Regions from separate parts of the Paraburkholderia sp. BR13444 genome, predicted to be linked through region 2. Evidence: riboswitches for the same ligand, from Rfam matches in the RefSeq annotation. Region 2 holds a riboswitch; the other holds the start of a gene.
The links. Region 2 has a riboswitch for glycine ahead of gcvT (glycine cleavage system aminomethyltransferase GcvT). Riboswitches for the same ligand answer to the same signal wherever they lie in the genome.

Region 1: it holds a riboswitch for glycine, as region 2 does, so the genes downstream of both, AB3X95_RS38315 (D-amino acid dehydrogenase) here and gcvT (glycine cleavage system aminomethyltransferase GcvT) in region 2, are expected to answer to the same signal.

The regions. Positions count from the first base shown of each region.
Region 1 is NZ_JBFPKM010000029.1:16,037-32,256, reverse strand. It holds gene AB3X95_RS38355 (sigma-54-dependent Fis family transcriptional regulator) at 48-2,060, opposite strand; gene AB3X95_RS38350 (NAD-dependent succinate-semialdehyde dehydrogenase) at 2,791-4,227, shown strand; gene AB3X95_RS38345 (flavin reductase family protein) at 4,234-4,725, shown strand; gene AB3X95_RS38340 (D-2-hydroxyacid dehydrogenase) at 4,817-5,782, shown strand; gene AB3X95_RS38335 (IS5 family transposase) at 5,866-6,444, opposite strand; partial or broken gene AB3X95_RS38330 (transposase) at 6,489-6,683, opposite strand; gene AB3X95_RS38325 (porin) at 7,044-8,180, shown strand; gene AB3X95_RS38320 (GMC family oxidoreductase) at 8,454-10,112, shown strand; glycine riboswitch at 10,195-10,286, shown strand; gene AB3X95_RS38315 (D-amino acid dehydrogenase) at 10,423-11,673, shown strand; gene AB3X95_RS38310 (hypothetical protein) at 11,842-12,225, shown strand; gene AB3X95_RS38305 (NAD(P)/FAD-dependent oxidoreductase) at 12,451-13,725, opposite strand; gene AB3X95_RS38300 (hypothetical protein) at 13,916-14,149, opposite strand; gene AB3X95_RS38295 (APC family permease) at 14,612-16,159, shown strand.
Region 2 is NZ_JBFPKM010000010.1:17,117-33,336, forward strand. It holds tRNA gene AB3X95_RS25865 (tRNA-Arg) at 251-326, opposite strand; gene AB3X95_RS25870 (cytochrome c5 family protein) at 634-1,533, shown strand; gene AB3X95_RS25875 (UvrD-helicase domain-containing protein) at 1,650-3,734, opposite strand; gene AB3X95_RS25880 (oxidoreductase) at 3,983-5,032, shown strand; gene AB3X95_RS25885 (hypothetical protein) at 5,248-5,598, shown strand; glycine riboswitch at 5,648-5,750, shown strand; glycine riboswitch at 5,771-5,931, shown strand; gene gcvT (glycine cleavage system aminomethyltransferase GcvT) at 6,012-7,130, shown strand; gene gcvH (glycine cleavage system protein GcvH) at 7,192-7,572, shown strand; gene gcvP (aminomethyl-transferring glycine dehydrogenase) at 7,655-10,591, shown strand; gene AB3X95_RS25905 (alginate lyase family protein) at 10,716-11,846, shown strand; gene AB3X95_RS25910 (L-serine ammonia-lyase) at 11,875-13,263, shown strand; gene AB3X95_RS25915 (thiamine pyrophosphate-binding protein) at 13,502-15,229, shown strand; gene AB3X95_RS25920 (branched-chain amino acid ABC transporter substrate-binding protein) at 15,332-16,220, opposite strand, start outside.

The sequences.
Region 1 (16,220 bases), on a different contig from region 2:
AAAGCCCGCAAATGCGGGCTTTTTCTGAAAGAGTGGAGTAACGAAGCTTACGTACGGATGTCGTAACGCTTCAGCTTTCGATAGATAGTTGCGCGGCTCATGTGGAGTGATTGGGCTGCCGCATCAATGTTGTTTGAGTGGCGTGACAACGCCTTGAGGATTGCTGCTCGTTCGGCAGACGCGAGCGCCGAGCGAACGGTGTGGTCTGAATCGTGCGCGTCAACTTCGTCAGCCTGCTGCGGGATTACCTCGGCGGTTGCCGGCGCAACCGGTTGTTGCGGCTGTTGCGGCCTGGGCTGCATTACCGGTGCAGGCGCAAGTAAAAGGTCGCCTGCGGTGACCACTCCGCCTTCGCACAGCTTGATAGCGCGCTGCAGCACGAAACGCATTTCTCGGACATTGCCCGGCCAGCGATGCGCGAGAATCGCCGCAATCGCGCTGTCGTCAAGCTTAAGCGCCTTACCTTCCGAGAGACGGTTCAGGAGCGATTGAGCGATTCCCGCAACGTCATCCCGCTCGCGCAGGGAAGGCACGTCGATAACGATTCCCGCGAGGCGATAGTAAAGGTCTTCGCGGAAGAGGCCCTCTGCAATCTTCGTCCTGAGATTCTGATTGGTCGCCGCAATAACTTGAAGGTCCACCTGACGCGCACGACCGGCACCAAGCGGGGTCACTTCCCCTGACTCCAGTACTCGCAGCAATCTGGTCTGGAGCTGCAGCGGCATGTCGCCAATCTCGTCAAGAAAGATTGTGCCTCCATGCGCTTCTACGAGTCTGCCCACGTTACCTTCGCGATTTGCACCCGTGAAGGCCCCCTTCGAGTACCCAAACAGCTCGCTATCAATCAACGACTCTGGAACCGCGGCACAGTTGAACGCGACGAATGGCTCGCTAGCACGGCTACTTTCATTGTGAATCGCTTTGGCGAGCGTATCTTTACCAGTGCCAGTCTCGCCAAGAAGCAGTACAGGAATACCGCTATCTTTCAGCTTATTAAGGATTGCGATGTTTGCCTGCATCTTCCGGTCGCTTCCCGCACACTCCGCAACCGTCACAGCCTGCTGTCGACCAGCTCGCGTGGCTCCCCGGTCAGTGCGATAGGTTTCCGGAACGACAATCGAAGGCCGGTGCCTCGTGCGGGCACCCGGCCAGACTGACACCTTGTGCAGGCGACCCGTTGAAAGGAGACGCAATCCGACTGTATTCAAGTCACCTGAATGAGTCAGCGCAGCTTCGCAGCTACGGTCGAACACTTCCCAAAGATTAGGCGTCCCCGTTCCGACATCACCGAAGCCAAACAGGTCGCGCGCAGAACGCGTAGCGCCAGTTACCTGGAAGTCCTCTCCAATTGCAAGCATCACTGCAGGCCCTGTCCGTCGATGAAACTGAAGGACTGAATCGTTGGAGAATTGCGAGCGGAACAGCTTCGCTTCCAGCCTGACTGCACTATCGAGAGCCAGCTGATAGATAACCCGGTGCGCCGATTCGGTGATGTCCGTGTTACGCGTTGCGAGATTGATTACGCCTTTGACGCGGCCATCGATGCTACGAACGGGAGCGGCCACGCACGATTGCGTAATCAGGTCGGCGAGGTAGTGGTCCTGCTTGAAGACTGAAGTCGCACGCTGCTCTATCAATGTAGAGCCGATTCCGTTGGTGCCGCCGTACTCCTCGAGCCAGAAGGTGCCTTCCTTGTCGCCAATACAGTGATGAGCGGGGTCGTCAGGCGCAACTTCGACCAGGATGATTCCCTGGCTATCGGCGAGGGTTGCGTTGTATCCGACCGGTCCGATGATTTCCAGAAGCCGATGCAACTCCGGCATGATGAGCGACAGGTTGTCGTCACCGAACGCGTTGCGTGCCTCGGTGAGTTCCATTGCCGTCAGAATCGGCACATTCGGCTTTGCATCGGGCTGGATTTGGTACTTGTCCATGCACCGGCGCCACGATGAATAGGGGGTCCAGTCTGGCGCGGTCCCCGAACCGACTGTCGGCGGGACGTCGCTCGCCGCCGCCGTCAGAGCGGACATAATCTTCACAAGGTGTTCGTCGATGCTCATACCCACTCCACCGCGTAACGCCGCGACCGGCATACCGCAAGCCCACCGCAATAATTGAGCCAAATCAGAATGTCGTCATTAACTATTTGATTATTAACGACATTTTATGAAAAGATAAGGCTCAAACCGCAAAGTTTCGCACTTGATTGGTGCGAAAAATGCGCTTAAACGTTGATTAGTGTCATATAGTGAAGCGCGCAAGCCGACCCTGATAGGCGGGTAAACCTTAGGCGCCTTCCCCAGCCACATACCTCTTCCCCCATCGGTCGTCTCATTTCCGACATCGCCGCTCACGGGTTCCGCATTGAAAATCGACGGAACCTGCTTCAGCCCCCTAAGAGGAAGGAGTAGCCGAGACTCAGCTCGTTTGCTCGGCTTGTCTCAATCCGACGACATGTACGTCCGAGGGGCCACAAACGAGAGGCACGAACTATCTCGGTGGCCAGTTTGCCCCCCCCGGAACTCGGAAGCCGCCCGGCAAAAGCCCTTGGAAACTGCCCTTTTAGCAGGCCAATCCTTGGCTGCGTGGTGAGCCGGCCTACCTGAATCTCAGACTTCCGCGGTATCACGCGTGCGACTGACGCGGTCGCACGCGTGAGAATGACAAGGGATGTGACGAACTAAGTGACTGATTTATAGAGAATAAATCGAATGGCACGGCCTTTGCCTTTTTGACCGGCAAGCAGGCGTCCGCGTCTGCGCTCTCTCAACCAAGCAAAGGTGATTTCGCATGTCCTATCAGGATGTCAATCTTTTCATCGACGGTGAATGGCGTCGTGGCGCTCTCAATCAAACCCTCGACGTGGTGAACCCGGCGACCGGCGAACGTATTGGCTCTGTGGCTCGGGCCGAGACGCAGGATGTCGAGAGCGCTATTCAGGCTGCACAAAAAGGCTTTCGCGACTGGAGCGGCATCTCAGCTTTCGACCGGGCGAAGAAGATGCGCCGTGCCGCGGAATTGCTTCGCGAGCGCGCCGAGCCGATTGCGCGCCTGCTGACAACAGAAGAAGGGAAACCGCTCGCCGAAGCCCGGCTCGAGGTGAACTCCTGCGCCGACCTGATTGAGTGGTTCGCCGACGAGGCTCGCCGGGTGTACGGACGCGTCATCCCAGGTCGTAACGCAGCCGTGCTCCAAACGTCGCTGAAGGAGCCCGTTGGGCCGGCCATCGGATTTACGCCGTGGAACTTCCCCGTCAGCCAAGTCACACGCAAGCTGGCACCAGCGCTCGCCGCGGGCTGCTCCATCATTATCAAGGCGCCGGAAGAAACGCCTGCTTCGCCGGCGGAACTGATTCAATGCTTCCATGACGCCGGCGTACCGGCGGGCACGATTGGACTCCTCTTTGGCGTACCGGCCGAGATTTCTGAATACGCGATTCCGCACGCAGGCATCCGCAAGGTCTCGTTCACCGGCAGTGTGCCGGTCGGCAAGCAGCTGGCGGCGATGGCAAGTCGGCACATGAAACGTGTGACGATGGAACTCGGTGGTCACGCGCCCGTGGTCATTTGTGACGACGCAGACCTCGAATCGGCAGCCTCCCTGCTCGCCGCTGCCAAGTTCCGCAATGCCGGGCAGGTATGTATTGCTCCGACCCGGTTCCTGATTGACCAACGCGTCTATGGCGCCTTCTGCGACAAGTTCGGCAGCAAAGCCGCCGCCCTCAAGGTCGGTGACGGTCTGGAAGACGGCACCACGATGGGTCCGCTTATCAACGAACGCCGTTTGCAAAGCGTTGCGCATCTCGTCGAGGACGCCGTTGGCAAAGGCGCGCGCGTAATCACGGGCGGCAAACGCATCGTGGGCAAAGGCTACTTCTTTGAGCCCACCGTCCTCGCCGACGTCACGCCCGAGATGGCAGCAATGAACGATGAGCCTTTCGGCCCCGTTGCCCTTCTGATGCCGTTCAAGGACTTGAACGATGCACTCAATGAAGCGAACCGGCTGCCGTTCGGTCTCGCCTCCTACGCGTGGACGCGAGACAGCGCGAAGGCTTCCACGCTGTTTCGGGGCATCGAGGCGGGGATGGTGACCATTAACCACTTGGGGTTGGCTCTGCCCGAAACTCCCTACGGTGGCGTTCGTGATTCGGGCATTGGCTCAGAAGGCGGACCGGAAGCGGTCGAAGCATATCTGAACACGAAATTTGTGTCGCACTTGAATGGGTAGGATATCGTGAACATTGACAAGCAATTCCGCGAAGCGATGGCTCGCTTCCCTGGCGCAGTCACGGCAATCACCACGGCTGAAGGCACTGTGCCCCTCGGTTTCATCGCAACGGCTGTTTGCAGCCTTTCTGCGGACCCGCCGTCCGTCATCGTATGCGTCAACAAATCTGTATCCGCACACGATGTCATCCTGCATCAGGGATTCTTCGCAGTGAACGTTCTGATGGCCGACCACGCGCGGGTTGTCCAGCAGTTTGGCGAAAAGAAAGGCTCGGAGCGATTCGTCGGTATCGACTGGATACCTGGCGAAACGGGCGCGCCGCTTCTCACAGGAGCTCGCGTCGCCCTCGACTGCACGCTGGCCAAGGCTCATGACGGGTTCTCGCACACCATTCTCGTAGGCGTGGTCCAGTCTGTCCTCATGCCCGACGAAGTCGATGGGCACTGCCTCCTTTGGCAAGGTCGCAGCTTCCACAAAGCGATTGAACTGGCGGCGTGATTGAACAACACCTGCGCGCCCTTGCCACGACGTCCTTCGTGGCAAGGGTGACGCTCTCTTCCTCTCTGAGGTTGACGTGTCGACAGACGCATTGAACATCTATGCAATCAACTATGGCGTTGGCCAATATGCCATCACGGAAAATCAGATTCGGGACAGCCTCGGAGACCTCAACGAGCGAGCGCACATTTCGGTCAGTGCATTTGACCAGTTGAACCACGAAGCACTGGGCGCGGCGGAATTTCTGGTGGCTCCTCGCTTTGACACCGAAGTAATCAGAAAGCACGCCCCAAATCTTAGACTCGCGCACTGTATCAACGCGGGCGTAGAGCGCTTCATGCCGCTTGACTGGCTTCCCCGCGGGGCCATTTTTTCGAACAGCAGTGGCATTCACGCGGTGAAGGCGCGCGAGTATGCGCTAATGAGCATCCTGATGCTCAACAGCAGAATGCCGCAGTTCGCCTACGACCAGTCGCAGCGTCGCTGGCAGCCAATATTCACCTCGCCGGTCGCAGACAAAAAGCTTCTCGTGGTTGGTACTGGCGGAATTGGTACTGCGGTAGCACTTGCTGGCGGAACCTTGGGGTTGTCAGTAACTGGCGTGTCAAGGAGCGGTCGGCCGGCTGAGGGCTTCAATCGCGTCGTCCCGCAAGATGCACTCGACGATGTTCTGCCCGATGCCGATTTCGTCGTCCTCGCATGCCCGCTGACACCCGAAACACAAAACCTGATTTCGGCGAGACGAATAAGCTCGCTCAAGCCGGGTGCAGGCATCGTCAACATGGCGCGAGGAGCCGTCGTGGACTACAACGCAATCACCGACGCCCTGAACCGTAATGCATTGGCAGGCTGCGTGGCCGACGTCTTCGAAGTCGAGCCGTTGGCCTCAGAGTCAACTCTTTGGGACGTTCCGAGGTTTGTTGTTACGCCGCATATCTCTTGCGATGCCCCGACAGGCTATGTTGAAGCCGGACTCAGACTGTTTGCCAAAAATGTCCGCGCCCTCACTCTAGGCGAACCGGTCGCCAACGTCGTGAATCCGGAACTTGGGTACTGATGCTGGCGCGGCAACACCTCCGGTTTCGCTCTCTCAGGCGAGAGAATGGTCTCATGTCTGAGATGCTTTCATAAGAGATGGATTCAAAAAGGCTGCTCCGTCCGTCTGAAGATGTTCCAGCAGACGAGGGAGCAACCGAATTTGAGAAGTGCTTCGTGAATGTCGGCCCGACGTTCGAAGCGAATGCGAAGACGACGGAAGTTGTGAAGCCACGCATGCGTACGTTCGACAACCCAGCGGAATTTGCCCAGACCACTGCCGTGTTCTGTCCGGCGCTTGGCGATCACCGGCTTGATGCCGCGCTCGCGAAGTTTCTGGCGATGCGCCTCGGAGTCATAGCCACGGTCTGCGTAGATGACCTTGGGCTTCTGAAGCGGCCGGCCACGTACGCCGCGAATCGGTGGAATGGCGTCAAGCAGCGGCAGCAGCTGGGTGACGTCGTTGCGATTCGCGCCAGTGAGGATCGCGCTGACAGGAACGCCATTGGCGTCTACGAGAATGTGGTGCTTGGAACCTGGTCGCGCGCGATCCGTGGGGTTCGGACCAGTTTTTCGCCCGCCCCCACAGCTCGCACGGATGAAGAGTCGACGGCTGCTCGTGAGAAATCGAGTTCGCCTGCCTCGCGTAACTTCGCCAGCAGTAGCTCGTGCAATCGCTTCCACACGCCGGCCTTCTGCCAGTCGCGCAACCGTCGCCAGCAGGTTGACCCCGATCCGAATCCCAATTTGGTCGACAGGTCCCGCCAGCGGATACCGGTCTTGAGCACGAACAGAATGCCGTTCAGTGCAGCTCGGTTCGCAACCGGCAACCGGCCTGGATACTTCTTGCGCCGGGGTTTGAGCGAAGGCAGCAATGGCTCGATCAGTGTCCACAGTCCGTCATCAACAATCGGCGCGCCCATCCTTGGTTCCAGTTGTTCAGGTGGCCAAGGTTAACAGCTTGCCGAGAAGGTTAACAGCCCCCAGTGGGTCTTTTTGATTCCGTCTCTAAGCGTTGGAGCCTGCGCATTTACGTGGGCGGGCGGCATGGAAAGGCCGTCCTGCAGCATTCTTAACGAATCCGTCGCGTTGGCATGGTTAATGCTCTATTAGCGCCGCCATTGCAATAAAGGTGGCGCATTGGCGCTTATGGGCGCTTTATCTCGCCAACGAGCCGACAGTGCTGCCGTAGTCTTTTCTAATCGTTCCGAACGTCGTCTGCGGACATCCAATTAGGACTCCGCACGGCAAAACTCGTTCTCTAATTAGAGGATTCCACGCAAATGAAAAGCCTTTTACTTCCTGCCGCAATCGTCGCCTTCTTCGCGGGAAGTTCCGCTCATGCACAGAGCAGCGTCACCTTATACGGTGTCCTCGACACAGGTATCAATTTCACATCGAATGCGGGCGGCCACCATGCGTGGGCAATGGTCAGCGGCGATGTGTCGGAGACGCGCTTTGGTCTGAAGGGAACCGAAGACCTGGGTGGCGGGCTGAGTGCTATTTTCACTCTGGAAAATGGCACGAATTTGAACAACGGCCAATTGAATGAGGGCGGCCGCCTTTTCGGGCGTCAAGCCTTTGTCGGTTTGAACTCGGCGAGCTATGGCACATTTACGATGGGGCGGCAGTACGACGCAACCGTTGACATGTGGAGTTCGTTTACGGGGGCAGGCAACGCTATCGGCGACCTTGCCGCTCACCCATTCGATAACGACAACGCCGACTACGACTATCGCTTGAACAATTCGGTCAAGTACCTCAGTCCAACGATTGCGGGCTTCCAGTTCGAAGGCGTGTACGGCTTCAGCAACTCGACGAACTTTGCTGACAACCGGGCATACAGCGCAGGGGTCACCTACGCAACGGGGCCGTTCTCCGCCGCGGTGGCATACATACGCCAGAATGGCAGCAACCTCACCACCACAGGTGCGGTAGCAGGCGACGGCGTCTTTACCGGTTCGCATCAGCAGAACATCGACGCCGGCGTCAAGTGGACGTTTAGCGACGGGTCGAACGTCGCGCTGGCTTACTCGCACGTCGACGTCTACAACCCGACGGCCAACGGGTACGCGCCGAACATCGGCACGCAGACATGGACCTCCTGGAAATTCGATAACGTGGAGGTCAACGGGACATATTTCTTGAACCCCGCGTTGTTCCTCGCCGGCGCGTATACCTATACGCACGGGAATCTGAACGACACAGGCGGCGGCTCGAGTCAGAACTGGCATCAGGTGTCGCTGATGCTGAACTATTTGCTCAGCAAGCGGACGTCCGTGTATGTGCAGGGTGCTTATCAGCACACGAACGGAAAAACCGGTACAGACCTGGACTCGGCGCATATCATCGGCTCATCAGACCTCTCTTCCACAGGCAATCAGATGGTCTATCGCGTAGCCTTGATGCATACGTTCTGACGAGTCTCAATGCATTGTGAGACGGGGCAAAGGCTCCGTCTCAATGCTGCTGCGGCGAAGTCGCAAAATTGAGACAAACGCATGAGTTCCGAGAAGTGATGCCAGCTGCACCCATAGAATCAAAGACTTGCAGGGAGACGCGCCGCTTGGCACGATGCTTGTATGTATAAAGTAGAAGACAGTGTAGCGCTCCCAGCAGCGCTTACGGAGTGCGCGGAGACGACTGCCAGCGCTAATGCACGAGGCGGCCGATGCTTTTCTTAGGAGGGTTTTGTGGTTGATTACATTGTTGTCGGAGGCGGCCCAGCTGGTTGCGCAACCGCCGGTCGCTTGACCGAGGATTCGAATGTCTCCGTCCTGTTGTTTGAGCAGGGGCCGCGCGACGTCAATCCCTACATTCACATGCCGGCAACGTATTTCAAGACAGCCAAGGGCAATCTGCTGACCCGTTACCGCCTGCAGCCGCAGCGACAACAGAACATGGTCACACCAGAGATGGTGCAAGGCCGCGTGCTTGGCGGTGGAAGCTCCGTCAACGCGATGGTCTACATGCGCGGATGCCCGGAAGACTACGACGGCTGGGCTTCGATGGGCCTCGATGGCTGGAGCTATGCCGATGTTTTGCCTTATTTCCGAAAGGCAGAGGACAACGAGCGCTTCGCCGGCCCAGAGCATGGTACGGGCGGCCCGCTGGGAGTTTCTGACCAGCGCTACACCCACTATCTGACCAAAGCCTGGTTGCGAGCGTGTCAGGAAATGGGCATCAACTACAACCAGGACTTTAACTCCGGAAAGCAGGCGGGTTGCGGTCTCTACCAGACGATGACGCGGGATGGAAAGCGATGCAGCGCCGCGGTCGCGTATCTCAATCCGGCGCGCAACCGGAAGAACCTGACCATCAAGACCGATTCCCGCGTGGTGCGCATCGTCGTCGAGAACGGACGGGCGGTTGGCGTGGAGCACGTCGAAAATGGTCAACGGAAGATTGTCCGCGCGGAGCGCGAAGTCATCATCTCCGCTGGCGCAATCGGCTCCCCCCATCTGTTGATGCTTTCCGGCATCGGTCCGGCTGAACAACTTCGCAAGGCCGGCGTGTCGGTGGTACATGACCTCCCGGGCGTGGGCGAGAACTTCCAGGACCACATGGATATGTTCCTCATTTACGACCTGACCGGTGAGCACAGTTACGACCGCTACAAGAAATTCCGCAACCAGGTCAGCGCGGGTCTCGAATACGCGCTGTTCCGTAGCGGCCCGGTGAGTTCCAACATCTGCGAAGGCGGACTCGTCTGGTACGGCGCCGAGGATGACCCTCTTCCTAATCTGCAGTATCACTTTCTGCCGGGCGCTGGCGTCGAAGAAGGTGCAGACGAGACACCGAGCGGCAACGGTCTGACGCTGAACGTGTACCAGACACGTCCGCGCTCACGCGGCACGATACGCATCGCCAGCGCCGACCCTGCAGTGCCGCCTCTCGTCGACCCGAACTACCTGTCGGACCCGTACGATGCCGAAGTGCTGGCGGAAGGCGTCCGGATTGGTCAGGAGACGCTTGCACAGAAAGCCATGAGCAAGTACGTGAGGGCACCGTATCGTCCTGGCGGTATTCTTCGCACAAAGGAAGAGCGAATCCGTTTCGTCCGCGAGACGGGGCAAGGCGCACTTCACCCGTCAGGCGCCTGCCGGATGGGCACGGACGACATGTCGGTTGTGGATACGACGTTCCGTGTTCACGGGCTGGAAGGCCTCCGTGTAACCGACACGTCGGTCTTGCCAGCACTCGTCTCGGGGAACACGACTGCTCCGACGATTATGCTCGCCGAACGACTCGCCGACTTCATCAAACGGGGCGCGACATCGGCGGTGTCGGAAACGACCGAGATGCCGAGCGTCGACCTGGAACGATTCCGACGCGCCAAGATGCCTTCCTGAATTGAAAGCCGAAGGCGAAAAACCGTGACGCTCGGACCGGATGCGTTCAGGGGTTTCGCCTGCGGTGCAGCACTGATATCTCATTGCGAACACGGGAGAGACCGCTGATTCAACAGCGGCGCCGACGGAGCAACCGCCCCGGAAACTCTCAGGCCAAAGGACCGTGTCGCATCAACATCTGGAGAGCGGCGCATCAGGCGCCCACCGAAGGAGATTCTCTGGTTGAAACCCCGGAGAAGGAAACTCTCAGGTACATGGACAGATGGGGCATGCGGATTACGCCGCATTAGCTTTGACTGGACGTGTGCAAATGAAAAAAGTTGCAGTTATCGGCGCCGGCATCACCGGGGTGACCACCGCTTACGCACTCGCGAAACGCGGTCTCGACGTGACCGTGTACGAAAAGAATCGCTATGCGGCCATGGAAACGTCGTTCGCGAATGGTGGGCAACTTTCGGCGAGTAACGCGGAAGTCTGGAATAGTACGGCCACCGTACTCAAAGGACTCAAATGGATGACGACAGCGGACGCTCCGCTCTTACTCAACCCTGCGCCTTCCTGGCACAAGTACTCGTGGATGGGCGAATTCTTGCGCCAGATTCCGAATTACAAGTCCAACACGGTCGATACAGTGCGCCTCGCCATCATGGCGCGCGAGCATCTGTACGCAATCGCCGAGCAGGAAGGCTTTGACTTCAACCTCGAGAAGCGGGGCATTCTGCACATTTACGCGGACCGCGCCGGTTTCGAGGCTGCGTCTGCGGTCAACGTCCTGCTGCGTGAGGGTGGCCTCGACCGCAGGTCGGTCACCCCACGGGAAATGAAGCAGATTGAGCCGACCCTCCGGGGCGAGTTCTACGGCGGCTTCTTCACACCCTCGGATTCCACCGGTGACATCCACAAATTCACGCGGGGTTTGGCCGAAGCTTGTCGTCGCAAGGGCGTCCATTTCCACTACGACACTGACATCACCTCAATCGCCCGCGAAACCGACGGCTTACGGATCCACTCGACTGCTGGTGGCGACCGCCGACGAAACGATGTGGTCGACGGGGTGGTTGTATGTGCAGGGGTTCACAGCCGCCGATTTGCAGCCATGTTCGGGGACCACGTGAACATCTATCCTGTGAAGGGATATTCGATTACGGTCAACCTCGATGACGAAAAGAGTCAACAGGCAGCCCCTTGGGTAAGCCTGCTCGATGATGCGGCCAAAATCGTGACGAGCCGATTGGGTGTCGACCGCTTCCGGGTCGCAGGCACCGCGGAGATCAACGGCTTCAACAAGGATATCCGGGCTGACCGCGTCGCGCCCCTCACCGACTGGGTACGGCGCTATTTCCCCGACTGCTCGACCGCACGCGTTATTCCATGGGCGGGGCTGCGCCCGATGATGCCCAACATGCTTCCCAAGGTTGGTCCTGGCAAACAGGACGGCGTGTTCTACAACACCGGACACGGACACCTCGGCTGGACGCTCTCGTGCGCAACAGCGGAGTTGCTGGCAGACAGCGTTGAGTCCTCCCACCTCCGCTCAGTGCGTGCGGCCGTAAGCGCCTGACCTTGCCCGACGTATCGCCACTCGCCTGACCTTGTCTTTTGACGCGGTCACGCGGGTGGCGCTCGCGTATCTGAACTCAATCCAAAGACTACGGGACCGCGTCCCGTCGAACGCCGCTCAGTCGCCAGCGGCCAGAACAGACGACGCGCAAAACGCGCGAGGTGACCTATGTATAACAAAAAAAAGGTGACGCTCAAGGCCAAAATGCTCGCGGCCGTCGCGCTTGCCGTAACAGCCGGATTCTTTGTTTGCATCGCGAGCATCAGTATCCGTGTAGGTGCCTCCCAGAAAGATGCGGCTGTTCGGTACGCACAGGAGCTTGCTCGCACCAACGCCGTTCAGGTCGCCGGGGAACTCGACGCGACGATGGATATCGCAGCCAACCTGGCTGATTCGTTGGTGGCAATGCGAACCCGGGGCATTGCTGACCGCCATGTGGCGGATGACATGCTCCGGTCGGCACTCGAATCCCACAAGTCATTCCTGGGCATCGCCGGAGCCGAATGCGTTCGATGGCAAAGACCAGATGTACGTCGGCACACCCGGGACTAATACTACCGGACGGTACCTGCCCTACTGGAATCGCGCCGCTGGCTCCATAGCGGTGGAGGCCAGTACGAACTACGACTCGCAAAATCAGGACGGCGAGTAATACCAGATTCCGAAGAAAACAGGCCACCCGCTTGACACGGAACCGTACACCGGACAAGCCGGCGGCAAGCAGGTCATGATGACGACCCTGTGACGCAGCAGTACGCGGATGAGCGCGCCCCCGAATCAGGCTTCCTGGACGGCGGGTTTGCCGAAGCGCGCTGCAGAGAATCGCCCAAGTTGGTCCCTCTGCGGCGGCCGGCCTGTCACGCAGTCCGCGATAATCTTGGCTGTGGGAGCTGAACCAGTCAGCCCAAGGTGGCCGTGTCCGAAGGCAAGCCAGAGATTTTTTCGGTCAGGTGCCTGACCCAGAACGGGCATTGAATCGGGCATGCAGGGACGGTGTCCCATCCACGTGGTCGCGCCACGCGTCGTATTCAACGATGGCAGTCCTGCCCGGGCATGGTGTTCGAGAAGGGTTGCTCGCCGCTCATTACCCGGGCGCTGAGTGCCGCCAAATTCGACTGTGCCTGCAATACGCAGACCGCTTTCCATCGGCGTGATAAAGACCTTCCTGTCAGCAAGCACGATTGTGCGCGAGAGATGCGTATCCGATTGGGGGACATGCAGGTGGTACCCGCGCTGAGTTTCCAGCGGCACTGAAAGGCCGACAGAGCGCAGTAGTACGTTCGACCACGCGCCCGACGCGAGAACCACGTGCGTGGCGCTGAACACGCGGTCGCCCGCGCGAACCACCCAGTTCAGCGCGTTCGATTCAAGCGTCGTGACGCTGGCCCGTTCAAACGCGACACCACGCAGACGGGCCGCGTCTGCGATTGCGCGCGCATAGGCGAGCGGGTCGCGAAGCCAGTGGTCGTCCGGAAGGAGGAGGCCGACAACGTAGTCTGGCGACACATCACGCTCAATTTCTCGAATCGACTTTCGGTCGAGCTTCTGCATACGCATCCCAAGCTGGGACTTTAGCGCCCAGGCAAACGCGTCTTTTGCTAGCGATACTTCTGAGGGGTAGAGATGCAACTGCCCAGTCTGGCGCATCTGCTGCGCAAAGCCGACATCGGTTGCCAGCTCTTTGTGGTCGCGTGGCGCATGGTGAAGCAGCCATTCCAGTGACTCGGCAGTTTTGTACACGCGAGCTGGCTCGGCCGACTTTACGAACTGGAACAACCATGACGCAGCGAACGGGAAATAGAGCGGTGGGACATACAGCGGCCCCTTCGGGTTGCACATCATCTTGATGGCACCCGACAGAACTCCGGGAAGGGCGAGCGGCGCAAAGGAATGATACGAAAGCGCGCCTGCGTTGCCGCCCGAACATTCACCGGCGGGCTCTCCTTTGTCCACGACCGTTACAGCCAGGTTGCGCTTTGCCAGTTCGTGCGCGATAGCGAGGCCAACGATTCCGGCGCCCACGACTATCACATCATTTTTGTTTGCATACATGAATGAGAGGGGCTATTCAACAAGAGCGGCTGCACGTGAGCAACCGGCTGATTAGATCGTTGTGTGTCTGTGCCGGATGAACCGACGGTTCTCAAACCTAGACGGGTTCGAAATCGACGTCAGTCCTACGCGCGAAGGCGAGCAATGCCCCGGCTCAACGAAGCTCCGGCATCGGGCTGGTACATGCACGTCAAGCCGCACGTTCGATGGCCAGAAAGGCCGGACGGCCGCCACGCTGCGGATAAACCTGCCAGGAGCCGTCACCGTGTCTGAAGAAAATGATGGCGTACGGACTGTCGATGCGTGACACGGTGACGCTCCTCTTCTGGTTAGTGGCGCCGCGTGAGATACGAATCGAGGTCCGCTGAGCACCGCCAAACCATTTTTCGATTTGCCCGTGAAGCGAAGTTGAGGCGGTAGTCATTGCAATCTCCTGAAGGCCGCAACCGGAAGCATTCGAGGAGGACTCGAACCTCGCGGTTGGCGTGAGGATTTCTGCAAGCTTTATGCCGATTTCGCGAGGAGATGCGGAATGGTGATGTGTGAGAGCCCTTGGGCTTCGCCGGCTAGGGGCCGGCGAGTTTCATTGAATGTCCCGTTCGAGGCTCACCGTGAGATTTCTCAGGCATGAGACGAGTCAGGCAGCGACGGGCGTCTCAAAGATGATTTCGTAAGACTCCGACAATTTGCCCCGAACTCTCGCGAAGCCCCGCGGAGCGGGCAGGCACAAGCAGAGAAGGATTTAGGGACGCATCAAAAGCAGATTGGCATGGACGTTGCAGTAGAGACGCATAAAAAAGGCGTAACGAAAACGTCTTCCCTTTCTGTGTCGCGGTCGAATTCTTTTTTGTCAGGCCGTGGCCCTACACTATCAGGAGATGCTGGAATGTCGTCAGGAGATATTGTGAGCGAGCGTCGTACAGAAGATATCCTGCGTGAAGACGCAGAGACGCTGCACCGCTTCGGCTATGCTCAGGAGTTGTCGCGGCGTATGTCCGCGTTCGGGAATTTCGCCGTTTCGTTTATGGTTATCGGCGTGTTCTTCGGCGTCTCGGTGAACATGCAACAAGGACTCGGCACGGCCGGGATGTTCGGGCTGACCGTGATGTGGCTGGTGGGCGGTGTTATTGCACTCGCGACGGCCCTTTCGCTAGGTGAAATCAGCTCGGCCATCCCCACGGCAGGCGGCCTCTATCACTGGTCATCTGTTCTCGGTGGTCGCGGCTGGGGATGGGCGACGTCGTGGATAAATCTGCTTGCCTACGTCTTCTCGATGGGCGGTACGGCCGTCGCCACGTATCTGGTCTTCAACCAGATGATTCTCAATGAGATTTTCCAGATTGATACGTCGCACTGGGGCTACTGGGAACAGTTGCTCGGCGTGTCAGTGCTGATGGTGACCTGGGCGATTTTCAACCACGTAGGCGTGAAGACGCTGTCCCGGCTCGTGGAGATTGGTGCCTACATCACCTTCGTCGGAGCGACTGCGCTGTGCGGGATGATGCTTTATAACATTCACCCCGCGAACCTCACGCACCTGTTCGACTTCGTCAACAACACGGGTGCAGCCGGCGGCGATGTCGTTCCGCGTACAACGAATCCCCTGCTCATCTGCGGATACGCTTTGCTGCTCCCGATGTGGCTGGTTACCAGTTACGACGCATCTGCGCACGTTTCCGAAGAAACTGTGGACGCTACTCGCGCCGTTCCTCGTGCGATGAAGAACTCGGTGCTGTTCTCCGTCATCCTCGGACTCGCGCTGTTTGTGATTTTTGGCCTCGCAATGCACGACCCCGCTGAGATTGCGAAGAAGGGGCCCGATGGATTCCTGAAGCTCTACCAAGAAGTTGTGGCACCGCAATGGCTAAAGCACTTCGTCGCGGCTTCCATCACGATTTCTGTGTACATGTGCGGTGCAAGCTGCATGACCGGCTTCTCGCGGGCACTGTATTCGTTTGCTCGCGACGGCGGACTCCCCAAAGGCTTTGCCAAGGTCTCGCCCAGCTTTCGTACGCCGGCCTCGGCAATCTGGTTTGGCGCGATTGCCGGGGTGGCCGTGACGCTCTATTCGTCGGCATTTGCGGCCCTGACAGCTGGCACGGCGCTCTTTTATCAGATTTGCTACGGTATGGCGATTCTCGCGGCGCTGTTCGCGAAGAATCGCAAATATGGTCCGTTCCGCCTCGGTGTCTGGTCGAAGCCATGCGGAATCGTCGCCGTTGTAGGTGGCGTCTTTATCGTCTGGGTTGGATTGCAACCGCCGACCGAAATCCTTCGTCAGTACTTCATCGGCCTCTTCGCCCTGCTCATCGTTGGCTGGTTCGGACTTGAGCGCCGCCGCTTTCGCGGGCCCCCCGTCGGAGTTGGGGCGGTCGAACAGTGCCAGCGCGAGGTTGAGTTGCAAGAGGTGGCGCTGAGTCACATGAAGTCGTAATGCAGAACGAGCGTGTGGACCACCACACGCTCTTTTTTGCTGACGAGAAACGCGCCGCGCA
Region 2 (16,220 bases):
CAGGCCTCCCGAAGTCGCTGCAGAGCATCCCAAAGCGCCCATCGGCCATGTCCTTCCCCCTGTGAGTGCGCCTCGGGATTATGCGCTGGAGCACAGACGTAAAAAAAGCACCGCATGGGTGCCATTGGGGGTGCTGCTGTGAGGGGGAGCGGATACGTACTCCGCTACGTACTGCGCCGCTTAGTTACGTACTTTTTACGTACTGGCCTGCCGCTACGTACTGGAAAATCGCTGAAAGCCTTGACTGACTTGGCGCGCCCGGCTGGGATCGAACCAGCAACCCCTGCCTTCGGAGGGCAGTACTCTATCCATTGAGCTACGGGCGCATCACTACAAACTGCGGGGAATTAACACGAAAGCGCGACAACCAGAACGGACGCGACGCCAACGCGAGAGACCGCAAGGATACCCGGTTTCGGCCGAACCGTCCACCGGACGGCCTCCGACGCCCGCTCCAACTTCTTCCCCGAGTCCCGCCATCGTCCATGCCGATGCGGGTAAACGCCTGCTGAACACCATCCAGGCCCCCTCGCCGCCGCCGAAACCTTGCGTCTATAATCGTCCGTGGCTGATAAAGAACAAGAAGTTGCCGTCGCGCTGTACCGCTCACATACCCACGGAGACGAGACAAGCATGAGCGAAGCACCACACGGAGCCCCGATCAAAACCCCAGCACAGCTCGTCGCCGCGGTCATCGCCGGGTTTGCTGTGCCAATCGTCATCATCGTCCTGCTCGCCGTCTACGTCGATAATTCGACACGCACCGGCGCCGGCACCGACTCCCTCGCCGAAGCCGAAGTCAACTCCCGCATCCATCCAATCGCCCGGGTCGAAATCCGCGACGCCAATGCGCCGCGCGTCTACAAGAGCGGCGAGGAAGTCTACAAGGCGGTCTGCTCAGCGTGTCACGCGTCGGGTGCGGCAGGCGCGCCGAAATTCACCAACACCGGCGACTGGGCGCCGCGCATCGCGCAAGGCTTCGACACGCTGTGGCACACCGCGCTGTCCGGCAAGGGCGCGATGCCGCCGCGCGGCGGCACGAGCCCCGACGACTACAGCGACTTCGAGATCGCGCGCGCGGTCGTCTATATGGCGAACAATTCGGGCGCGAGCTTCCCCGAGCCGGCGCAGCCGGCGGCGGGCGCAGCCGCGGCATCGGGTGCCGCTGCGGCATCCGGTACGGCAGCCGCATCGGACGCGGGCGCGGCCCAGGCCGCCGCGGCGATGGCCGCCATGGCCAGCGTGCCGCAGACTCCCGCCCCGGCAGCAGGCGGCGCGCAAAGCGCGGATGCGTCGCAGGCCGGCAAGGCGCTGTATCAGTCGGTATGTCAGGCCTGTCACGCGGCCGGCGTGCTGAATGCGCCGAAGTTCGGCGACAAGGAAGCATGGGCGCCGCGCCTGAAGGACTCGATGGACACGGTCTACAACTTCGCGCTGCACGGCAAGGGCGCGATGCCGCCGAAGGGCGGCTCGAATGCTTCGGATGCGGACGTGAAGGCCGCGGTCGACTATATGGTCAGCGCGGTGAAGTAAAACGGGCGGGATCAGCCGCTAAACGAAAAATCCCTGCATGCGCTAACGCGATGCAGGGATTTTTTATGCGCAACGATAAGCAACCGCACCGGGCAGGCACTTGAAGCCTCACCCGCTCACGCCTTCTGCAACAGCGCCTTCAGACTCGCGAGCCGATCCTTCGGCGACATCGGCGCCTCTTCCGGCGTCGGCGGCGGCGCATCGTCGAGCAGCATCTCGTTGATAAAGCGCGACGGCTCGCAGACGATCGTCTCCCGCGCCCTCTTACGCTTCTTGCACCAGTTCAGATGCAGGCTGCGCTGCGCGCGCGTGATCGCGACGTACATCAGCCGGCGTTCCTCCTCGATGCGCGCGTCGTCGATCGGCTCGTCGTCCGCGCCGCCGCGATGCGGCATGATGCCTTCCTCGACGCCGACCAGAAACACGTGCGGATACTCGAGCCCCTTCGACGCATGCACGGTCGACAGCCGCACCGCATCCGGATCTTCCTCGCGACCTTCGAGCATCGACATCAGCGCGACCGTCTGGATCAGGCCGAGCAGGTTCTTGCCGGTGTCGCCGAGGCCGTCGGCGGTGTCGTAGCCGGTCGCCTCGCTGCCGGCCGCCGGCTCCTCCTTCGTGCCCTTGCGCTTCAGCCACTCGATGAACTCGAGCACGTTCTGCCACTTCGCCTGCGCCTGGCGTTCGTCGAACGCGTCGTACAGATACGCTTCGTAGTGGATCGCTTCCATCAGCTCGTCGAGCAGCGTGCCCGCCGCATCCTTCTCCGCACGGTCGGTCAGGCGCTGCATGAAGTCGCAGAACGCGCGCATCGGCTCGATCTGACGCGGCGACAGACGCGCCTCGATGCCGCCCATGTAGACCGCCTCGAACAGCGACACCTTTGCCTGGCCCGCGAACGCGCCGAGCGCCTCCAGCGTCGTATTGCCGACGCCACGGCGCGGTGTCGTGATCGCACGGATGAACGCGGGGTCGTCGTTCGCATTGGCGATCAGGCGCAGGTACGCGCAGATGTCCTTGATCTCGGCCTTGTCGAAGAACGACTGGCCGCCCGACAGCACGTACGGAATCCGTTCGCGGCGCAGCACCTGCTCGAAGATGCGCGCCTGGAAGTTGCCGCGATACAGGATCGCGTAGTCGCGGAAATTCGCGCGCCGCTCGAACTTGTGCGCGGACAGCCGGAACACGACGGACTCCGCCTCGTGCTCCTCGTCGTTGCAGCCCGTTACCGTGATCGTGTCGCCCATGCCGTGCTCGGACCACAGCTTTTTCTCGAACAGCTTCGGGTTATTCGCGATCACGTTGTTCGCGGCGGTCAGGATACGCACCGTCGAGCGGTAATTCTGTTCGAGCTTGATCAGGTGCAGATTCGGAAAATCTTTGCCGAGCTGGCCGAGGTTCTCGAGGGTCGCGCCGCGCCAGCCGTAGATCGCCTGGTCGTCGTCGCCGACCGCCGTGAATGCCGCGCGCTTGCCGGCCAGCAGCTTCACCAGTTCGTACTGGCACGCATTGGTGTCCTGATACTCATCGATCAGCAGATAGCGCAGCTTGTTCTGCCAGCGGTCGCGCACCTGCTCGTTGCTCGCGAACAGCTCGGCGGGCAGGCGGATCAGATCGTCGAAATCGACCGCCTGGTACGCATGCAGCGTCGCCACGTAGTTGCGATAGACGATCGCCGCCTGATGCTCGTCCTCGGTCGATGCGGTCGCGATCGCCTGCTCGGGCATGATCAGGCCGTTCTTCCACAGCGAGATGATCGACTGGATCTTGCGGATGAAGCCCTTGTCCGTCGAGCCGACCTGTTCCTGGATCATGCCGAAGCAGTCGTCGGAATCCATGATCGAGAACTGCGGCTTCAGGCCGACGTGTTCCGCCTCCTGCCGCAGGATCTGCACGCCGAGCGAATGGAAGGTACACACCGTCAGCTGGTTCACGGGCACCTTGCGGCCTTCCTTGCCCGGCGCGGTCAGCGTCTTGCCTTCGAGCAGCTTGCCGACGCGCTCGCGCATTTCCGCCGCGGCCTTGTTCGTGAACGTGACGGCGGCGATGTGGCGTGGCTCGAAGCCCTTCGCTTCGATCAGGTGAGCAATTTTCTGCGTGATCACGCGCGTCTTGCCACTGCCGGCGCCGGCGAGTACGAGACAGGGACCGTCGAGATAACGGACCGCTTCACTTTGAGCGGGGTTCAGGCCTGCGGACATCGTTTGTGGATGGGTGAGACGGTTGAGGGCCGCTGAGGTCGGACCGGCGGGAGACGCCGGCCGAAGGCCCGGGACATGCTGCGCGGCTCGATGCGCGCGAGAGGTGCGATGTTAACATGGACAACCGCGATGGACTGCGCGATGGGGTGATGCTCAGCCCCCGGTCCAGCCCACAAATGCCACAATGATGAGATTGCGCGCCGCCGCCGCGGTGGCAAGGCGGCGCGCCGTTCCTCAGGAAGAATCGCATGTCCGCATCGCTGAAGGTTGGATTGATGGGCTACGGCTTCGCCGGCGCGACGTTTCACGCACCGGTGATCGAACATTGCGGACGCGCGAGCGTCGCCGCGATTGCGACCGGGCAATCCGAGAGAGCGCACGCCGACTATCCGCACGCGAAGATCGTCGCCGATCTCGACGCGTTGCTCGCGCTCGACGACATCGACTGCGTCGTGATCGCGACGCCCAACGACACCCACTTCGACCTCGCGCGCCGCACGCTCGAAGCCGGCAAGCACGTGGTCGTCGACAAGCCTGTCACGCTGAGCGCCGCCGACGCCCACACACTTGCCAATATCGCGCTCGCCCGCGGCAAGCTGTTCGCACCCTTTCACAACCGCCGCTGGGACGGCGATTTTCTGACCGTACGCGACCTGCTCGCGCGCGTGGAACTGGGTCGCGTCACGCATTACGAATCGCATTTCGACCGCTTCCGGCCGGGCGTGCGTCAGCGCTGGCGCGAGGATGTGACGCGCGGCGGCGGTCTGCTGTTCGATCTCGGTCCGCACCTGATCGACCAGACGCTCGCCCTCTTCGGCGCACCGCAGACCGTCTCGGCGACGGTGCGCACGCATCGCGACGACGCAAGCGCACCCGACTACGTGCACATCCTGCTCGGCTACGAGGAGTTCGAGGTCGTGCTGCATGCAAGCGCGCTGACCGCGTTGCCGGGACCGCGCTTTGCGATCCATGGAACGCGCGGCAGCTATGTGAAACACGGCCTCGACACCCAGGAAGATCAGCTGAAAGCCGGCCTGCGCCCCGGCGACGCAGGCTTCGGCGCCGGCAACACCCCCGGCGTGCTGCGCGTGCTCGAAGGCGACCAGGAAGTCGAACGTGAATTGCCCACCCGCAACGGCGAGTACGCAGGCTTCTATATTGCGTTGGCCGATACGATCCAGAACGGCGTCGCATTTCCGGTCAGCACGCGCGACGCGGTCGACGTAATGACGATCATCGAACTGGCCGCGCGCAGCTCCGAGCAAGGCGTGCGGCTGCCGTTCGAGCGCATTCGCTGAGCCTTGCCGCTGCGCGTGGCACCGTGCTCGCGCGGTCTGTGTACCGAAAACAGGATGACCTTCCGCGCCGCAAAGGCCGTCGGCGCGGGCCTTTCCTGACGTTCCAGAAAGGAACATAACGTTACAAATTCGCCCGCTGCCGAGTCAGCGGGCGTTCCTCGTCATCCGTTGCTAGCGAGGTAGCAATCGATACGACAACGACTCCTGGAGAATCCATGTCTCGAATCATCCGTGCCCTTGTTGCATGCGCACTGCTCGGCTCCGTCGCCGCCTGCGTGGTAACGCCGCCGCCGGCCCCGCACCCGAGCCCCACTCCGCAGCAGATCGCGGACCAGCGCCTGCATCAGGTCGAGGGCCGCATCGACAATCTCGCGCGCCGTATCGACACTCGGGTGAATCAGGGCTATTACCCACCGCCGCAAGGCGCCGCGCTGCATCACCGCCTCGAGACGATCCGTCAGGAAGCGCGTGACATGGCCTCGCAACACCGTGGCGGTTTGTCCGCGGAAGAACAGCGCGTGCTGAACCAGGAACTGGACAATGCGGCTCATGCGATCGGCGAGTGAGCGCTCCCGGCCCTTTATTTGACAAGCCCCGGCCCGTCGCGTACATTCGCCGCACGCGTCGGGAGAGCGTGCTGGCAAGCGAAAAATCGCAGGCCGCGCCGCCGAAGGGGCACACCCGCAAACTCTCAGGCAAAAGGACCGACCGCGTCGAAAAACCCGTCTTTCGGCGGTTTTTTCGCACTCTGGAGAGCGGCAGTAGCCATCCGCGTCGCACGTCGTGCACCGCAGGCAAGCTGCCCACCGAAGGGGCGCGCGTTTCCCCGTGACGAATCGAGCTCATTGAGCCAGTCGCGGCGGCGCAATCTCTCAGGTATCGAGGACAGAGGGGTCATGCAGAACCACGCTCGCAGGCACAAGGCCGCGAGGCAGTGCGCCGCATGGCCTTTTTTGTTCCGCGAGACGCCCGAGGCCCCATGACCGAACTCAAACACACCCCGCTCCACGCCGCTCACCGTGCGCTCAATGCACGCATGGTCGACTTCGGCGGCTGGGACATGCCCGTCAACTACGGCTCGCAGATCGAGGAACATCGCGCGGTGCGCACCGACGCCGGCATGTTCGACGTGTCCCACATGTGCGTGGTCGACTTCACCGGCGAGCGCGTCCGCGCGTTCTTCGAATACGCGCTCGCGAACAATGTCGCGAAGCTGCAGACGCCGGGCCGCGCGCTCTACTCCTGCATGCTGAATCCGAACGGCGGCGTGATCGACGACCTGATCGTCTATTACTTCGGCGAAGACCAGTTCCGCGTGGTCGTCAACGCCGGCACCGCCGACAAAGACATCGCCTGGTTCGGCCAGCTCAACGCCGAAGGCGGCTTCGGCCTCACCATCACGCCGCGCCGCGATCTGGCGATCGTCGCCGTGCAAGGCCCGAACGCGCGCGAAAAAGCGTGGCAAACCGTGCCGGCCGCGCGCGCCGCGACCGAAGCGCTGAAGCCGTTCAACGCCGCGCGCATCGACGGCACGCCGTTCGGCGAGCTGACCGTCGCGCGCACCGGCTACACCGGCGAAGACGGTTTCGAGATCATCGTGCCCGCTGCGCATGTCGAAGCGCTGTGGAACGCGCTCGCCGCCCACGGCGTGCGCCCGGCCGGTCTCGGCGCACGCGACACGCTGCGCCTCGAAGCCGGCATGAATCTTTACGGCCAGGACATGGACGACAATGTCTCGCCGCTCGACGCCGGCCTCGCATGGACCGTCGACCTCACCTCACCGCGCGACTTCATCGGCAAGAGCAGCCTCGAAGCCGACGGCTCGCGCGCCGCGTTCGTCGGCCTGATCCTGCTGAAGGACAACGGCAAGGCTGCCGGCGTGCTGCGCGCGCATCAGAAAGTCGTCACGCCGCACGGCGACGGCGAAATCACCAGCGGCACGTTCTCGCCGACCATACAGGAATCGATCGCCTTCGCGCGCGTGCCGAAAGGCGTGCAGCCGGGCGACACGGTGCATGTCCAGATTCGCGACAAAGCCTGCCCCGCAAGCGTGGTAAAACTGCCGTTCGTGCGCAACGGCAAGGTGCTGGCGGTCTAAGCGGCCGGCGCACGCCCCCAACATTCAAACCACTACCGAACATACCGTTCAGGAGCATCCGATGAGCATCCCGGCCGATCTGAAATACACCGAATCGCACGAATGGGTCCGCACCGAAGCGGACGGCACGCTGACGGTCGGCATCACCGACCACGCGCAGGAAGCGCTCGGCGACATCGTCTTCTTCGAAGTCCAGGAACTCGGCAAGTCCGTGACCGCCGGCGACACCGTCGCCGTGATCGAATCGGTGAAGGCCGCTTCCGATATCTACGCGCCGGTTTCGGGCGAAGTCATCGAAGCGAACACGGCCGTCGGCGACTCGCCGGACACCGTCAACAGCACGCCGTATGACAGCTGGCTGTTCAAGATCAAGCCGGCCGCCGACGCGTCGCTCGAGCGTCTGCTCGACGCCGACGCGTACGCGAAGTCGATCGGCGCCTGAGTTACTGCCTGATTCACTTTTCGTTTTAACCGTCAGGCGCGGCGCTTGCACAACGGCGCGCGCCGCGCCGCCAGGAACACCCATGAAGCTCGAACACCCGGATCGTCCGATGAACCGCACTCCTCTCTCGCTCGCCGCGCTCGAAGTGCACGACGCCTTCGCCGAACGGCATATCGGCCCGGATGCGGCCGACCAGCAAGCGATGCTCGAAGCACTCGGCTTCGCATCGCGCGCGGCATTGATCGACGCCGTCATCCCGAAGACGATCCGCCGCACCGAAGCGCTGCCGCTCGGCCCCTTCGCGCAACCGAAGAGCGAGGCCGAAGCGCTCGCCGCCTTGCGCGAGCTCGCGGACAAGAACCAGGTGTTCCGCTCCTACATCGGCCAAGGCTATTACAACGCCCATACGCCGACGGTGATCCTGCGCAACGTGCTGGAAAATCCGGCGTGGTACACCGCGTACACGCCGTATCAGCCTGAAATTTCCCAAGGCCGTCTGGAAGCGCTGCTGAACTTCCAGCAGATGGTCACCGACCTGACCGGCCTCGCGATCTCGAACGCTTCGCTGCTCGACGAAGCGACCGCGGCAGCCGAAGCGATGACGCTGCTGCAACGCGTCGGCAAACCGAAGTCGAACGTGTTCTTCGTCGCCGACGACGTGCTGCCGCAAACCATCGAAGTCGTGAAGACGCGCGCGACGCCGGTCGGCATCGAAGTGAAGGTCGGCCCGGCCGCTGAAGCCGCCGACGCCAACGCATTCGGCGTGCTGCTGCAATATCCGGGCGTGAACGGCGACGTGCGCGACTACCGCGCGCTGACCGAAGCGATCCACGCGGCGGGCGGCCATGTGGTCGTCGCCGCCGACCTGCTGGCGTTGACGGTGCTGACGCCGCCGGGCGAATGGGGCGCGGACGTCGCGGTCGGCAATACCCAGCGTTTCGGCGTGCCGGTTGGCTTCGGCGGCCCGCATGCCGCGTACCTCGCGGTGCGCGACGAATTCAAGCGGCAGATGCCGGGACGTCTGGTCGGCGTGACCGTCGACGCGCAAGGCAACCCCGCGCTGCGTCTCGCGCTGCAAACGCGCGAGCAGCACATCCGCCGCGAGAAGGCGACCTCGAACGTGTGTACCGCGCAGGCGCTGCTCGCGATCATGGCCAGCATGTATGCGGTCTATCACGGCCCGCGCGGTCTGAAGACGATCGCGCTGCGCGTGAACCGCGTCGCCGCGCTGCTCGCCGCAGGCGCGAAGCAGCTCGGCTATAAGCTCGTCAACGAAACGTTCTTCGACACGCTTACGTTCGACACCGGCGCACGCACTCAAGCGCTGCTTGACGCTGCCACGGGCAAGCGCATCAACCTGCGCCGCGTGAGCGCGACGCAAGTCGGTCTGTCGATCGACGAAACCACCACGCGCCACGATCTGGCCGACCTGCTCGCGGTGTTCGCGCAAGCGGCCTTCGCGAGCGACGTGCCGCAAGTCGACGCGCTCGACGCCGCGCTGAGCGCATCGAACATCGCGTCGGTGCCGGCCGCGCTCGAACGTACGAGCGCGTACCTCACGCATCATGTGTTCAACCGTCATCATTCGGAGACGGAAATGCTGCGCTATCTGCGCAGCCTGTCGGACAAGGACCTCGCGCTCGATCGCTCGATGATCCCGCTCGGCTCGTGCACGATGAAGCTGAACGCGACCTCGGAAATGCTGCCGGTCACGTGGCCCGAGTTCGGCCAGATCCATCCGTTCGCACCGGCCGAACAGACCGTCGGCTACCGCGAGATGATCGATCAGCTCGAAGAGATGCTGGTCGCCGCAACCGGCTATGCGGCCGTGTCGCTGCAACCGAACGCGGGCTCGCAGGGCGAGTACGCGGGTCTCTTGATCATCCACGCATATCACGCGTCGCGCGGCGAAGCGCATCGCAACGTCTGTCTGATTCCCGCTTCGGCACACGGCACGAACCCGGCGTCGGCGCAGATGGCCGGCATGCAGGTCGTGGTCGTCGCATGCGACGCGCAGGGCAACGTCGATATCGAAGATCTGAAGAAGAAGGCCGCGCAGCACGCCGATAAGCTCGCTGCGATCATGATCACGTACCCGTCGACGCACGGCGTGTTCGAGCAGAACGTCCGCGAAATCTGCGAGATCGTGCATGCGCACGGCGGCCAGGTGTACGTGGACGGCGCGAACATGAACGCGATGGTCGGCCTGTGCGCGCCGGGCCAGTTCGGCGGCGACGTCTCGCACCTGAACCTGCACAAGACCTTCTGCATTCCGCACGGCGGCGGCGGACCGGGCGTCGGTCCGGTCGCGGTCGGCGCGCACCTCGCGCAGTTTCTGCCGAACCAGACTTCGTCGGGCTATCAGCGCGCGGAGAACGGCATCGGCGCGGTGTCGGGCGCGCCGTACGGCTCGGCGTCGATCCTGCCGATCTCGTGGATGTACATCGCGATGATGGGCGCGAAGAACCTGACGGCCGCGACCGAAACCGCAATCCTCAACGCGAACTACGTCGCGAACAAGCTCGCGCCGCACTATCCTGTGCTGTACTCGGGCCCCGGCGGTCTCGTCGCGCACGAGTGCATTCTCGATCTGCGTCCGATCAAGGACACGAGCGGCATCACCGTCGACGACGTCGCCAAGCGCCTCGCCGACTACGGCTTCCACGCGCCGACGATGAGCTTCCCGGTGCCGGGCACGCTGATGGTAGAGCCGACCGAATCGGAGTCGAAAGAAGAGCTCGATCGCTTCATCGAGGCGATGATCGCGATCCGCGAGGAAATCCGCGCGGTCGAGGAAGGCCGCTCGGACCGCGAGGACAATCCGCTGAAGCACGCGCCGCACACCGCGGCGGTCGTGATCGCCGACGACTGGAAGCATGCGTATGCGCGCGAGACCGCTGCGTATCCGCTGAAGACGCTGATCGCGAACAAGTACTGGCCGCCGGTCGGTCGTGCGGACAACGTGTACGGCGACCGCAACCTGTTCTGCTCGTGCGTGCCGATCGCCGATTACGAGTAAGAGCGAGTCAAGGGAAGTCACGCGCGGCGCTGCGAAGGTCCGTCAGCGTCCGCGCGCGATCCTGTTGTTGAAAGCCGCAACCGGCTAACATCACACACCGAATCAGCCTAACGAGGAGTTTCGCATGGCGCGAAAGGTGCGATTGATGCAAAGCCGGGACGAGGCGGCGGGTCTCCGTCCGTGGCGACCCGCTTACGCTGTGCTGCTGGCCGCTGCGGCCGTGCTGCTGCCGCTGCGCGAGGCGCAGGCCGCGATGAATTTCTGCGCGGCGCCGGCGCTGCAAACGAGCGAGCGCACCAATGCCGATCCCGGCGTCAAGGCGCTCGTCGCCAACGTGCAGGCGCATCTGAACGAGCAGCCCCATGCGCTCGCGAAACTGCACACCGAAGGCACGCTGCCGCACGAGGGCATCTACGATCAGAGCGTCGAAGCGCAGAAGGATCTCGACCTGCTGCGCGATGCCGCGCTCGCGTGGCGCGCGACCAGCGACGACCGCTTCCTGAAGCTCGTCGATCGTCTGCTGTATACATGGGTCACGACCTATCAGCCGAGCTTCAATCCGATCGACGAAACGGGTTTCGAAGGGCTGATCCTCGCCTACGACATGACAGCGAGCGCGCTGCCCGTCAAAACGCGCAATGCGGCAATGGCGTTTCTAACGAAGTTCTCCAACGGCTATATCGCACAGATCGACGCGCAGCCGCGGCCGCTCACCGGCACGTTCCGTAACAATTGGCAAAGCCACCGTATCAAGCTGATCTCGATGGCCGCGTTCACGCTCGACAATCGCAAGATGATCAATGCCGCGCAACGGCTGTTCGTCGAGCATATCGGCGACAACATCGCGTCGGACGGCTCGACGATCGACTTCGGCGAGCGCGATGCGCTGCACTACGTCACCTACGATCTGCAACCGCTGGTGACGGCCGCGCTTGCCGCGCGCCGCCACAACCGCAACTGGCTGCAGGAGAAGGGCGCGAACGGCGCGACGCTGCTCGCCGCGCTGAACTGGCTCGTGCCGTTTGCGATGGGCACCCAGACGCATGAGGAATTCGTGCATTCGGACGTCGCGTTCGATGCAAAACGTCGCGAGGCCGGCTTGCCCGGCTATTCGGGTCGGTGGGATCCGAAGAACGCGGCGGAACTGTTTCACCTGGCGGCGCGTCTCGATGGACGCTTTACGCCAGTCGCGCTGCAGCTCGCACCGACGCCGCCCGCGTGGCTCGCCGTGTGCTTGCCGCTGGCGGCGCGCTAAACTCTTATCTATAGGCAGGGAGCAGTACATGGCAGTCAGCGTTTTCGATCTCTTCAAAATCGGCATTGGTCCGTCGAGCTCGCATACGGTCGGGCCGATGCGCGCGGCGCTGATGTTCGTCCAGGGACTCGAGCGCGATGGGCTGCTCGATGCCACCGCAGCGGTGAAAGCGGAGCTGTACGGCTCGCTCGGCGCGACCGGCAAGGGGCACGGCACCGATCGCGGCGTGATGCTAGGCCTGATGGGCGATGCGCCCGACACCGTGAATCCCGACACGATCGCGCAACGGCTGGAAGCGGTGCGCACATTGCGCAAACTCGCGCTGCTCGGCACGCACGAGGTGCCTTTCGTGCAGAAGGAGCAGATCGCGTTTTATCGCCAGGCGTTGCCCGAGCATCCGAACGGCCTGAAGCTGTTCGCGTTCGATGCGCAAGGCGCGACGCTGCGCGAGTCGACCTATCTGTCGGTCGGCGGCGGCTTCGTCGTGACGGCTGGCGCACCGAACACGAAGGTGTTGAGCGCCGTCGATCAGCTTCCGCACTCGTTTCGCACCGCCAACGAGTTGCTCGCGCTGTGCGCGTCGAGCGGCAAGAGCATCGCGCAGCTGATGTGGGAAAACGAACGTGTCTGGCATAGCGAGGAAGAAACGCGCGCGGGTCTGCTGAAGATCTGGGACGTGATGCAATCATGCGTCGCGCGCGGGTGCGGCATCAACAATCCCGACGCCGATGGTCACTTGCCCGGCCCCTTCCAGGTGAAGCGGCGCGCGCCGCAGCTGTATCGTGCGTTGACGGGCAACCCTGAGCGCGCGTTGCAGGACCCGCTGTCGATGGTCGACTGGATCAACCTGTACGCGATCGCCGTCAACGAAGAGAACGCCGCGGGCGGGCGCGTCGTCACGGCGCCGACCAACGGCGCGGCCGGCATCATTCCGGCGGTGCTGCATTACTACACGCGCTTCATGCCGGGCGCGAACGAGCAGGGCGTGATCGACTTCCTGATGACGGCCGCCGCGATCGGCATCCTGTACAAGCTGAACGCGTCGATCTCCGGCGCGGAGGTGGGCTGCCAGGGCGAAGTCGGCGTCGCTTGCTCGATGGCCGCGGGGGCGCTGGCCGCGGTGATGGGCGGCACGCCGAAGCAGGTCGAGAACGCCGCGGAAATCGGCATGGAGCACAACCTCGGGCTCACCTGCGATCCGGTTGGCGGCATGGTGCAGATTCCGTGCATCGAGCGCAATGCGATGGCATCGGTGAAGGCGGTCAATGCCGCGCGCATGGCGCTGCGCGGCGACGGCAGCCACTATGTGTCGCTCGATTCGGTGATCAAGACGATGCGTGAAACCGGCGCGGACATGAAGACCAAGTACAAGGAAACGTCGCGCGGCGGCCTCGCGGTGAATATCGTCGAGTGTTGAGTCGGTGAGCGCGGCATTCAATTGCATGCGATCGCATCGGAAAAGCGCGGGCTCTGTGGCCCGCGTTTTCATTTGGGCGACCGCGTTGCGTCCACGCCGATCGAACAGTTGCGCTGCGCCATGACAGCGCCCACGTGCTCGGCGTAAGCTGTCGAAGCACCCATCGGCCGCTGTTGCAGGTTCCGCCGATGCGGCTCCATCACAACGCACTCACGCACTGCCAGGAGGCTTCTTCGCAATGTCGCTGCCGAATGCTCCCGCTGCCCATTCCGGTTCCCATACCGCACGCACGACCGGCGCGCGCCTCGTCGTCGATGCGTTGCTCACGCACGGCGTCGAACGTGTGTTCTGCGTTCCGGGCGAAAGCTTTCTCGCCGTGCTCGATTCGCTGCACGACGAAACCGAGCGCATCCAGACGATCGTCTGTCGTCACGAAGCCGCGGCCGCGAACATGGCCGAAGCGGTCGGCAAGCTGACCAGCCGTCCGGGTGTCGCGCTGGTCACGCGCGGACCGGGCGCGACGCATGCGTCGATCGGCGTGCACACCGCGTTTCAGGACTCCACGCCGATGATCCTGCTGATCGGCCAGTGCGCGCGCGAACATCTCGATCGCGAGGCGTTCCAGGAGATCGACTACCGGCGCATGTTCGGTCAGATGGCGAAGTGGGTCGCGCAGATCGACGACCCTAAGCGCATCCCCGAATATCTGAGCCATGCGTTTCATACGGCCACCTCGGGACGGCCGGGGCCGGTCGTGCTGGCGCTGCCCGAAGACGTCTTGAGCGATGCCTGCGACGCGGTGCCTGGCGCGCCCGCTTATCACCGCGTGGCCGCATCGCCTTCAGCAGCGCAGATCGCGCGACTAAGCGAGTTGCTCGAAGGCGCGCAACGGCCGATGGTAATCGCCGGCGGCAGCGGCTGGACAGCGGCCGCATGCGCGGACCTGCGGCGCTTCATCGAAAACTGGCAGTTGCCGATCGGCCTCGCGTTCCGCTTCCAGGACACCTTCGACAACGAGCATCCGAACTATGCGGGCGACGTCGGTCTCGGCGTCAATCCCGCGCTCGCTCAGCGCATTCGCGACGCGGACCTGCTGCTCACGCTCGGTCCGCGCCTCGGCGAAGCGACGACCAACGGCTACACGCTGCTCGACATCCCGAAGACGAAACAGACGCTGGTGCACGTGCATCAGGGTGCGGAAGAACTGGGGCGCGTCTATGCGGCCGATCTGCCGATTGTCTCCGGCATGCCTGAACTCACGGCGGTGCTGGCGGAACTGAAGCCGTCAACGTCCGGCAAGCTCGCCTGGGCGGGTGCCGCTGAAGAAGCGCATCGCGCGTATCTGGAATGGCGCAAGCCGCGTCCGACTCCCGCCGACGTGCAGATGGGGGAAGTGATCGAGCAATTGCGCGCGCACTTGCCCGAGGACGCAATCGTCACCAACGGCGCGGGCAATTATGCGACGTGGCTGCATCGACATTTCTCATATCGACACTTCCGTTCGCAGCTCGCACCGACGAGCGGCGCGATGGGCTACGGCGTGCCGGCGGCGCTCGCGGCAAAGTCGCTGTATCCGCAACGCGCGGTGGTCGCGCTCGCCGGCGATGGCTGCTTCATGATGGCCGCGCAGGAACTGGCAACCGCGATGCAGTACGACCTGCGTGTGCTGTTCATCGTCGTCAACAACAGCCACTTCGGCACGATCCGCATGCATCAGGAGCGGCACTATCCGCATCGCGTGCATGGCACCGGTCTCACGAATCCGGACTTCGCGGCATTTGCGCGGTCGTTCGGTGCGCATGGCGAGACCGTTGAACGTACCGCGGATTTTCTGCCGGCGTTGCAGCGCGCGATCGAATCGCAACTGCCGGCCGTGATCGAAATTCGCATGCCGCAGGAAGCGAGCACGCCCGCGGCGACGCTCGAGATGATTCGAGAGCAGGGGAGGAGAATGCGGGGGGAGTGAAAATCGCCACCTGAACTGACTGCGCGGCTTCGAATGCGCCGTCAATCAAAAAACCCCGCCGAAGCGGGGTTTTTTATGGTCAACCGGGTTCAGCAAATAAGCTTACTTGCCGCCCACGCTTTGCAGCGTCGTCCACTTGCCATCGACGACCTTGTACAGCGTGATACCGCCGTTCTTCAAATCGCCGCGCTCGTCGTACGCGAGGTTGGCCGTCGTGACGGCCGGCTTCGAGGTCTTCGCGAGCACCGGCAGGTACTTGGCCGGATCGGTCGAGTTCGCGCTCTTCATCGCGTTGAACATCGCCATCGCGCCATCGAACGCGTACGGCGAGTACGTTTGCACGTCTTCGTTGAAGCGCGCCTTGTACTTCTCGACGTACGCCTTGCCGCCCGGCATTTCTTCGAGCGGCAGACCGGCGAGCGATGCCACCGTGCCGTTCGCCGCGTCGCCGGCGAGCTTGATGAAGGTCGGCGTGTGGACCATTTCGCCGCCCATCAGCGGCGCCTTCACGCCGAGCTGCTTCATCTGCTTCACCATCGGTGCCGCTTGCGAATCCGCGCCGCCGTAGTAGATCAGATCGGGGTTCGACGACTTCAGCTTGGTCAGGATCGACTTGAAGTCGACGGCCTTGTCGTTCGTGTATTCACGATCGACGATCGTCGCGCCGGCCGCCTTCGCTGCCTTCTCGAACTGATCCGCGAGCCCCTGGCCGTAAGCGGTGCGATCGTCGACGATCGCGATCTTCTTCATGCCGAGGTTCTTCACCGCGAACGTGCCAGCGACCGAGCCTTGCTGCGTGTCGGACGTCATCATGCGGAAGGTGGTTTTGAAGCCCTGCTGCGTGTATTCCGGCGCGGTCGCCATCGCGATCTGCGGAATGCCCGCGTTCGCATAGATGCGCGAGGCCGGAATCGTCGTGCCCGAGTTGAAGTGGCCGAGCATGCCCTTGATGCCGTCATCCACGAGCTTCTGCGCGACCGTCGTGCCGGTA